3 regions of the Paenibacillus sp. Y280 genome follow, and region 1 is predicted to be linked to each of the others. Evidence: riboswitches for the same ligand, from Rfam matches in the RefSeq annotation. Region 1 holds a riboswitch; each other region holds the start of a gene.
The links. A riboswitch is a leader RNA that binds a small molecule or an ion and turns the genes downstream of it on or off. The one in region 1 is predicted to bind cobalamin.
Positions count from the first base shown of each region.

Region 2: another riboswitch for cobalamin. It lies ahead of AC1TPC_RS23760 (DUF4430 domain-containing protein); the one in region 1 lies ahead of AC1TPC_RS03225 (ABC transporter substrate-binding protein).
Region 3: another riboswitch for cobalamin. It lies ahead of AC1TPC_RS18670 (DUF4430 domain-containing protein); the one in region 1 lies ahead of AC1TPC_RS03225 (ABC transporter substrate-binding protein).

Region 1 is NZ_JBXCIW010000002.1:110,300-113,417, reverse strand. It holds gene AC1TPC_RS03235 (sulfite exporter TauE/SafE family protein) at 1-425, shown strand, start outside; gene AC1TPC_RS03230 (FixH family protein) at 431-874, opposite strand; cobalamin riboswitch at 1,081-1,255, shown strand; gene AC1TPC_RS03225 (ABC transporter substrate-binding protein) at 1,404-2,396, shown strand; gene AC1TPC_RS03220 (FecCD family ABC transporter permease) at 2,437-3,118, shown strand, end outside.
Region 2 is NZ_JBXCIW010000027.1:44,949-48,066, reverse strand. It holds gene AC1TPC_RS23770 (GerAB/ArcD/ProY family transporter) at 1-435, shown strand, start outside; gene AC1TPC_RS23765 (Ger(x)C family spore germination protein) at 422-1,480, shown strand; cobalamin riboswitch at 1,595-1,784, shown strand; gene AC1TPC_RS23760 (DUF4430 domain-containing protein) at 1,937-3,118, shown strand, end outside.
Region 3 is NZ_JBXCIW010000015.1:54,815-57,932, forward strand. It holds gene AC1TPC_RS18665 (energy-coupling factor transporter transmembrane component T) at 1-512, opposite strand, end outside; gene AC1TPC_RS18670 (DUF4430 domain-containing protein) at 509-1,288, opposite strand; cobalamin riboswitch at 1,472-1,670, opposite strand; gene lmr(B) (lincomycin efflux MFS transporter Lmr(B)) at 1,789-3,118, opposite strand, start outside.

The DNA of each region.
Region 1 (3,118 bases):
GCTGCTTCTTGCTGCTATGGCTATGGCGCAGGTTCCAGCTGCCTTTCATGAACCGACTATCAACCTTCCTCCACAAGCGATTGGCAGGAGGTGCACAGCGCTCAGCGAAGCAAGAAACCGGGCATTTGCTTGCGACCGGCATCGCGTTCGGTTTCTTGCCCTGCGGCTTGACATATGCGATGCAAATGACAGCGGCCTCCACCGGCTCGGGGCTCGAGGGTGCGGCTGTGATGGCCTTGTTTGGCCTCTCTACCTTTCCTGCCCTAGCTGCTGCAGCGTCCATTGCATCCTTTGCAAACAAAAAATGGCGGCGCTTCATGCGCAAGGCGAGTGTGGTGACGGCGATTGCCGTAGGCGTCATTTCGATTTTGCGAGGGCTGGCTGTCAACGGCGTGATTCCATCGATAAATCCGTGGCTATGGTAAGCAGTCTAATGAACAGCCTTCAACAATCTGACGATAGTATAGGTTTGAGCTTCTGTCTCAACCGTTAATGTCGCCTTCCATGTGCCAGCCATGAGCGGCACGCCTTCACCTTCATATTTGCCCGGTGAAGCTTCGGTCATTGTAAATGCATAATCCCCGCAAACCATATCCAGCATTTCCAGCTTTACGGATAAGCTGGCTCCCTGCAAGGCCGCGCCAGAGTCATCAGCAAGTTCGATTAGAAAGCTGTTGCCGCGAAGCACTTTGGCCGGATTAGGCGCGATCCACCAAATGGCATGGCCTCTCTCGAAAGTATGCTCCGAAATAGGAGGAGGCGCTTTGTCGCGTTGGCGGAGCCAAGTTAGCGCTAAACCAGCTAGAAGTGCAATGGCAATGAGCAGGAAGACGAATTTATAAAGCGGCGATAGTGATTTATGCTGTGGCTGCATATCGGCTAGTGACCTCCTTTTGCATAAAACGGATTCGTCGTCGTCTTTAGTAATGAAAGAGGCATATTACGTTACCTATGCGGGAATTGTCAGGAGCAGAACGGAGGGAGCTGATCCGATTGGCTTAGCGAGTAATGTTGGACAAAATCCGAGAGACGGTGTATATTAACATCTGATAATTTCATACGTAAAAATAGGTGCTGATGGGAGAGTTTCTGACAATGGGTCATTCGATTGTTGGAAGTCGCTTGCTTGAAGCTTAATAGGGAAGACCGGTGAGAATCCGGCACGGACCCGCCACTGTAAGGGAATGCAGCAGGAGCTAGCCAGCGCTCGCTGTCACGACCAAGTCAGAAAATCTGCCTGTTTGTACATAACACTTTTACCTACGTGGACTTAGGGATCGTGCTTTGGAAAGCCTGCCGCTTCGTTTATTTACTAGAGCGCGTATAAGAGCATTTCTGGCACAATTGCCGGAAATGCTTTTTTTTATTTTATACGAATAAAAAAATTAGGGGTGGAGAACAAGATGAACGGAAAGAACCGCAATATGATGAAGATTCTGTTTGGCTTGCTGTTAACGATGATGCTCGTATTTACAGCAGCATGCGGAGCAAGCAATGGCAATGAAAACAAAGCTAGCAATACACCGGCTAATACGGAGCAAGCTGCTACGAATGAGCCGGCGCCATCGGGCGAATCATCTGGTTATCCGCTAACGATAAAGGATGATACAGGTACGGAGATGACGTTCGAGCAAGCGCCGACCAAGGTCGTTACGCTTGTACCGAGTGAGACGGAAGCTATTTATGCCATTGGCTCTGGGGAGCAAGTCGTAGGGGTTGATGAATATAGCAACTATCCGGAGGAAGCTGCATCCAAGCCGAAAGTAGGCGATATGACGACTAACATTGAAGCCGTAGCAGCGCTTGACCCTGATCTTGTGCTGGCTTCACCGTCGATGAACACGGAAGCGATCACGAAGCTCCGCGAATTGAACATTCCGGTGTTCGCGACTGATCCGCTTACCTATGATGCCGTTATTGCCAAAATCGAAAATTTAGGTCATATTATGAATAAACATACGGAAGCGGCTGCCGTTGCTGACCATATGCGTGAAGTTAAGCAGCAGGTAACCGATGCAGTGAAGGACGCGGAGAAGAAGAAAGTATACCTCGAGTTTTCACCAGGCTGGACAGTTGGTTCAGGCACTTTCCTCGACGAGCTCCTGACGCTTGCAGGCGGCATCAATATTGCAGCCGCATCGCCTGGCTGGTACGAGGTTAGCGCTGAGGAAGTTGTAAAACAAAATCCTGCATTTATTGTATATCCTGCATTGAAGGAGGACCCGAATCCAATCGTTGCTGGTATCGAAAGCCGTCCAGGCTGGGATGTCATCGATGCGGTGAAAAATAAGCACATGCATGCGGTGACGGAGGATCCGCTCGTACGCGTTGGACCACGTCTTGCTGATGGGTTGCTTGAGCTTGCTAAAGTCATTCACCCGGATCTCGTAAAATAATCAAATGACCTATAAATTAGTTTGGTATGGAGGAGCAGCTATGCTCCTTCTTGCTGTTTCTATCGTTGTTAGTCTATCAATTGGATCGGCTGGCATATCCTTGCGTGACGTGTGGGGGATACTTCTTCATCAACTGCCGTGGTTTGCGGATAAGCCTACTTCGTATTCACCCGGACAAATAGCTGTCGTGACACAAGTCCGGCTCTCGCGCGTTTTGCTCGCCGTGCTCGTTGGGGCATGCCTTGCGCTTGCGGGCACCGGCTTCCAAGGCGTGCTGCGCAATCCGCTGGCCGATCCTTATACGTTAGGCGTCGCTTCTGGAAGCTCGGTCGGAGCAGCATTTATGATCTTGTTTGGACTGCAGACCGTGCTTGGCATATGGACGATACCGCTCGTTGCCTTCAGTACAGGAATCGTTACGCTGCTTGGCGTTTTTTGGCTCTCGCGCAACAAGGGCGTCATGCATATTGAAACGCTTATTCTCTCAGGAGTCATTATCCAATCCTTTCTTGGCGCATTCGTTTCATTCATGGTTTCCATGTCGGAGGGTGTTGTCAATCAGATCTTGTTCTGGTTGATGGGCTCGCTTGCTATGCGAAGCTGGGAAAATGTCTATATGATGATTCCGTTTCTGCTTATTGGAATGCCGCTGCTCCTCTCTTACGGCCAGCCGCTCAATTTATTTGTGCTTGGCGAGCGGCATGCAGCGCATCTGGGCATTC
Region 2 (3,118 bases), on a different contig from region 1:
GCGCTCGTTCCTTTTATGTTTCTGTCTGTCTACCTGCCCCTTCTAACCTTCGGACAGTCTACCGCCTCTACCTTTAAATTTCCCTTCGTTATGCTTGTCAGTACCATCCATATCAATTGGTTGATGTTTGACAGAGTGACGATATTTTTGCTGCTGAGCCTAATTACATTCACGATGCTGACTATCTCCTTGCTGCTGTGGGAAGTCAGTTGTATTTTAAATCGAGCCATGCCGAAAGTGAAATTAAACTATTTTGTTATCGCAGTAGCTGCGGTCATTTATAGTTGCAGCATGCTGGTTTCTAATTGGGATACCCTTCAGGCGGTTAGGCTGTGGAATGTGGTGTTCCGATTTTTTGTATTGTTCGCGATTCCTTTTTCCATTTTATTTATAGGGCTTCGTTCCAAAAGGATGTATAAAGATGAGAGTGTTTAAAACGTTAATCGCCATCAGCCTTGCTCTCTCCCTAAGCGGATGCTGGGATAATCGAGATATCAACCACAGGGCATTGCCGATTGTAATGGGAGTAAAGAAAAAAAACGACGAATACTGTTTCTATTTACAAATTCCTGTACCAAACGGGAATACGACAAAAATTAAAATTGTATTCGAATCAGGGAAAACGATTAATCATGCCGTGGATAAAATCAGTGCGAATCTGGAGGAGCATGTAGATTTGCTTCACGTGAAGGTTATTCTGTTAGATAAGATATACGCCCAGGAGGGCATGGATGACATAATCGCTGATTTTATGAGAGAGCGTGACGTATCATCCAAGTCGCTTATCGCGATTTGCGATGAAGACATGGGGCATTTTTTTGCAAATGTGACGAAAAATATAGATCCTCAAGGGATGGCGCTCTATGACTTTTTCGAGAGAAATGCTGGGTGGAATCCACAAATTGCGCTGACTCGGGTGTGGGAGATATATAGAAGCATTCATTCCTACACGCGTGATGTAACGGTTCCGATCATTCGGTCGGGGACAAACACCGTCGTGCAGCATGTTGGCTCAGCGGTAATCAAAAATGGGAAAATGGTTGCGCAGATCAGCATGGATGAGACGTTGTTGTTCAACGCCTTCAATAGCGAAAGCACGCAGGGGACAATTGAAGTCAGCAATCATGCAAGCGTGCTAATCACCAGCAATTCGATAACGAACAAAAGCTTGATGAGCAACGATGTGCCGATTTTGAAAAGCAAAATTAAATTAAAGGTCGTTTTTTTGGAGACGAAAGGAAAGCCTACGAGTGAGATGATCAAGAATGAGCTTGAAGGCATGTTGGAAAAACGATTTGATCTGATGTTTGCCAAGATTCAAGCGAGCGGAGCGGATATTTTGGGGACAGGCCAATATTTCAGAAATAAAATACCAAGGGCAAAGCTGAAAAATTGGCGAACGCAATATTATCCCAAGCTTAAGCTGGAGCTTCAAGTCGATGCGACCATTGAAAGTACAGGGTTTCTAAATATGCTGTAATTCCGAATAATCGGAACGAACAGCGACAAAGGGCACGGCTTATAAAAAAACAAATAGAACCTTTGTCATATTCACAGGAATTTGATACAATTCACAAGTCAACACCTTACAATTTCATAGATTAGCTAGTATGGTGCTGCAATTTTATTGCAGCTTAATAGGGAAGTTCGGTCAAAGTCCGACGCGGTCCCGCCACTGTATCGCAGAGCTGACTATCATTAATCCACTGTTCGAATGGGACGGGAAGGAGATAGCTGAAGCTATGAAGCGAAGCCAGGAGACCTGCCATATAAGCGCTCTATATTTTCTCACGAGGATGGGAGGGAGATGTTATTCGTGCTGCGGCAATAGGGGAATCTCTGTGCCATGCTCCGAATGTAACAGCCCAAACATCTTTCCAGAAAGCGGAAAGATGTTTTTTTGTTGTCAAAAAAGGAACGAGAGGGAGAGAATACATTGCTATCTTTTAAAAACTTCATGAAAAAAAGCTTGCCCGCCATTATTAGTTTTCTATTAGTATTTACTTTATTTGCACCGCAGGCCAGTCATGCGGCAGATCATTCCGCGAATTCTTCATTAAATGGAATGATCGACAAAACGGTTAACCTTTATAAAAAACAAAGTCAGACTTTAGAATCATGGTGGCAAATCGTTGCGTTATGGGGTGCAGGACAAGACCTTGATGACGGCAGTTGGAAGCTTCCTAGCTGGAAGACTTTAGAGCCGAAAGGCGACGAGGCATTGGAGCCTAATGCTGGCGGAACCGAGCATATCCGATATATTTATTCCTTGCTCGCGATGGGAGAAGACCCTGCTCACGCATGGCAAACGGATCGTAATTTGTATGCGGAGCTGGCAGCACAGCAAAATTCAGGCACGGGTGCATTTGCAGGTACGCTGAACAAGCATATGTGGGCGATTCATGCGCTCGACACAGGTGCGAAGCTCGGCAGCAACGTAGGAACTTGGGATTCGGCAGCAAAGAAGAAGGCAGTAGACTATTTGCTTAGCAAGCAGCTGTCAGATGGCGGCTTTGCTTTCTTCGGCAACACGTCTGAGCCAGATATGACGGGGATGGGGCTGCTTGCGCTCGGAAATTACCAGAGCGATAGCGCTGTTCAGCAGGCGATTGTAAAAATAAAAGCCTATCTAAAAACGAAGCAGCTAAACCAAGAAAATATAATGTTCGGCGACAATTCGAACAGCATGTCCGCTGCCGTATCGGGATTGACTGCAATTAGCGAGGATGTATTGTCTGATACTTGGGCTGCCAACGGCAAAACCGTTCTTGATACATATTCCTTGCTTCAGCTTGAGGATGGATCATTTAAATGGAAAGCTAACGAAACGAATGGCGATTCTATGGCAACGGAACAAGGCCTTATTGCGCTAATCGATATTAAAAATCAGAAAGCCGTATGGCATCGCTTTGGCGATGAAATCAAACTGCCCGTTCAGGTTAACGTTCAGGTCAACGTACAGGTTGACGGCAAATCGGGGGATATTTATACCAAGCAGCCGGTAACCGTTACACAAATAAAAAATCCAACGGCGTTAGATGCTCTTAAGCATGCTCTGGATACTGCGAATCCTTCCATTGCATACGATATTGTAAACAGCAGCTACGGTCCTTATGTG
Region 3 (3,118 bases), on a different contig from region 1:
CTGCCCTCCATGATCGATACGCCCTTTGTCCGCTGTACGGTTGTAATCTGCTCCAGCCTTCGCAAAAAAAGCGGCACGAAACGAATCGACATTGACGTGAGCAGAGAGGTTCGCGGAAGCACGCGGGAAAACAAATACATCCATTTGTCTGTCGTGACGATATGCTGAAACGATACGAATGCAAGTAAAATCCCTAATAAGGAAAGCATCATCGTCACTCCGTACAAAATCGCTTCCAGCGTAATTGGCTGATCCATGAAATAAAATAAAATATGCCTCCCGCGATGCGAAAAAAGCGGATTGAGAACAGCGACGGAGCCGCCCATCAGCACATAATAAGGAAGCAGCTTAAGCAGCCGCTTCCCTTCGCCGTGAACAATAATAACGAGCATGACCACAGCAAGCGAGGTCAGTAGAAATAAAGGGTGGAAGAGAAGCATGCTAAAAGCGATCGCACCCGCGTAGTAGCTGAAGCTTGTGATCGGATGTACGGAACCGAAGGCGGTATTCATTCATATTCAGCTCCTAGATCCTTGCCGAGATCAATCGTGTACAGCCACTCGATAACATCGCCTTCCTTGAGCGCATAGGCACCAGCGCTTTTGTTGGGAAATTCGCCATTTACTTTGTACATCCAGCCGCTCTTCGCGCCGTGATCGAATTCGTATACGTTATCGATCCCTTCAATATACGCCGCTGCTTTTAAACCTTTGTACTCCATCTGAATTTTATTTTTCCGGGTAATTCTCTTCAACACCTCAAGCACCGTATCGTCCTTTTTGAGCTCGATGGCGGTCGGTTCAAGCACAGTGCCCGTCTCTTCGTCCGCTACAATCGAAATGGTCACGATATTCGCTGGCTGCGGCGTTACGGCAGGCGCAGGCTCATCCGTCTTAACCGGCTTCGCCGTGGCACTTGGAATCGCTGAAGGGGAAGTAATCTGCTCCTTCGCTGCGGGAGCTTTGACCTGGTTAGCGTCAGGCTTTGGCGCAGCTGTTGCCGGCTTATCTCCTGCGGCGTCCGCAGGCTGCTTATTTTCTGTGCTGTCCGTCGAAGTCGACTTTGGCTCAGCTGCCGGGGCAGCCGCCTCGGATTTCACTGCCTCGCTTGTCGCTGAAGGCTGTTCCTTGCTGCCGGCATTCGTTGCTTGATCGCCTTGCGATGCACCGACTTCCTGCGTCTGATTCGCCTGTACATTCACCTCTTGCCCCGGTGCGGCGCAGCCAGCTAACATACCAATAATCAGTACGAGTATGATGCAGCCGGAAAACCATCTTTTACTATTCACAACCATCGTCTTCTCTCTGCTCCCTTTCAACCTAACTAATCAAACAACGCTGTTAAAACAAAAAAAAGATCCCTCTTTGAAAGGGATCTGCATGTCAAATTAAAGATCAGTTCAGCATATAAATAGGATACGATATGTGCTGCGTTTCGATCACGCCTCCTCATTCTTACCCCCGAAGAATAGGAAACAAAATAAGAAAAGGCAGGTCTCCTGGCTCGTGCGTCATCACGCTTCTCTGCCTTCCCATCCTTTGATCGGACAGTGGCTTGTTTAGAGAATCGCTCTTCACTTACAGTGGCGGGACCGCGCCGGCGTTGCACCGGACTTCCCTATTAAGCAAACAAAAAAACGACTTGTCTGCACCTTTTCTTTATCATTATTCGATTGTTTAATCAATCATATCGGGATTGCAGTGGTTTGTCTATAACAGATTGCCTGTTAACGAGCAAGAAGATTCGATCGCATGTGACGGTCGAATCTTCTTGGTTCGTGCCTATCGATTAATGCTGCTTGCTCTTGCCTACATGAACCCGTTTAATGAAGAAAGCGACGATCAAGCCGACAATAGCTACGATCATAGCGAATATAAATGCATCCGAGATGCCCGCTGTCATCGCGAGCGGCGCATTGGCAGGATCGGTTGGATCATCCACGCCCTTCATAAAGCTGTTCATACCTGCAGTCATGATGCTTACGGCAACGGCTGTGCCGATTGCGCCAGCAACCTGCTGGAGGGTGTTCATAATCGCTGTTCCATCCGGGTAAAGCTCAGGCGGGAGCTGATTAAGACCATTAGTCTGAGCAGGCATCCACACCATGGAGATCCCGATCATCAAGCAGGAATGAAGCACAATGATGAGTGCAATCGTGGATGCTGTCGTAATGCCAGAGAAAAACCATAGCACAGCGGCAACGATAACAAGCCCCGGAATAACGAGCCATTTTGGTCCGAATTTATCGAACAAGCTGCCCATAATCGGTGACATAATCCCGTTCAAAAGTCCGCCTGGCAGCATGATAAGTCCTGCCGTTAATGCGCTAAGACCGAGTCCGCTGATCAAATACATGGGCAATACGAGCATCGATGATAAAATAACCATCATGCAAATAAACACCATTAGCGTACCTACAACGAACATCGGATGCTTAAATGCCCGCAAATTCATCATCGGCTGCTTCATCGTCAATTGACGAATAGCGAATATGACAAGCGCCAGAAGACCGACGATCATCGAAGCGATCACTTTTGTGCTGCTCCAGCCGCCTTCTCCTTCGCCCGCGCTGCTGAAGGCAAACACGATGCCGCCAAAGCCAAGCGTTGAGAACACGAGGGACATGACATCAATTTTAGGCTTCGTAATCGTGGATACGTTCTGCATATACATAATCCCGAACAATAAAGCAATAATTAAGACCGGCAGCGATAACCAGAAAATCCAATGCCAGCTCAAATTTTCAATGAGAAGACCTGCAATCGTTGGGCCTACGGCAGGCGCGACCATAATGACGAGCCCGATAACACCCATCGCCGCTCCCCTTTTTTCAGCAGGGAAAATAATGAGTATCGTATTAAACATAAGCGGCAGCAGCAAAGCAGTGCCTACGGCTTGAATGACACGCGCCGCCATTAACACTTCAAAGCTTGGGGCAAGCGCCGCTACAAGCGTACCGAGTATGGAAAAGCTTAGCGCCGCTATAAATAGCTGTCTAGTCGTAAACCATTGAAGCAAGAGTCCCGAGACGGGGACCAAGATCCCAAGCGTAAGCAGGTATCCGGTTGTCAGCCATTGAACGGTCGGCGCCGTTATGTTGAATACGCGTATCAAATCG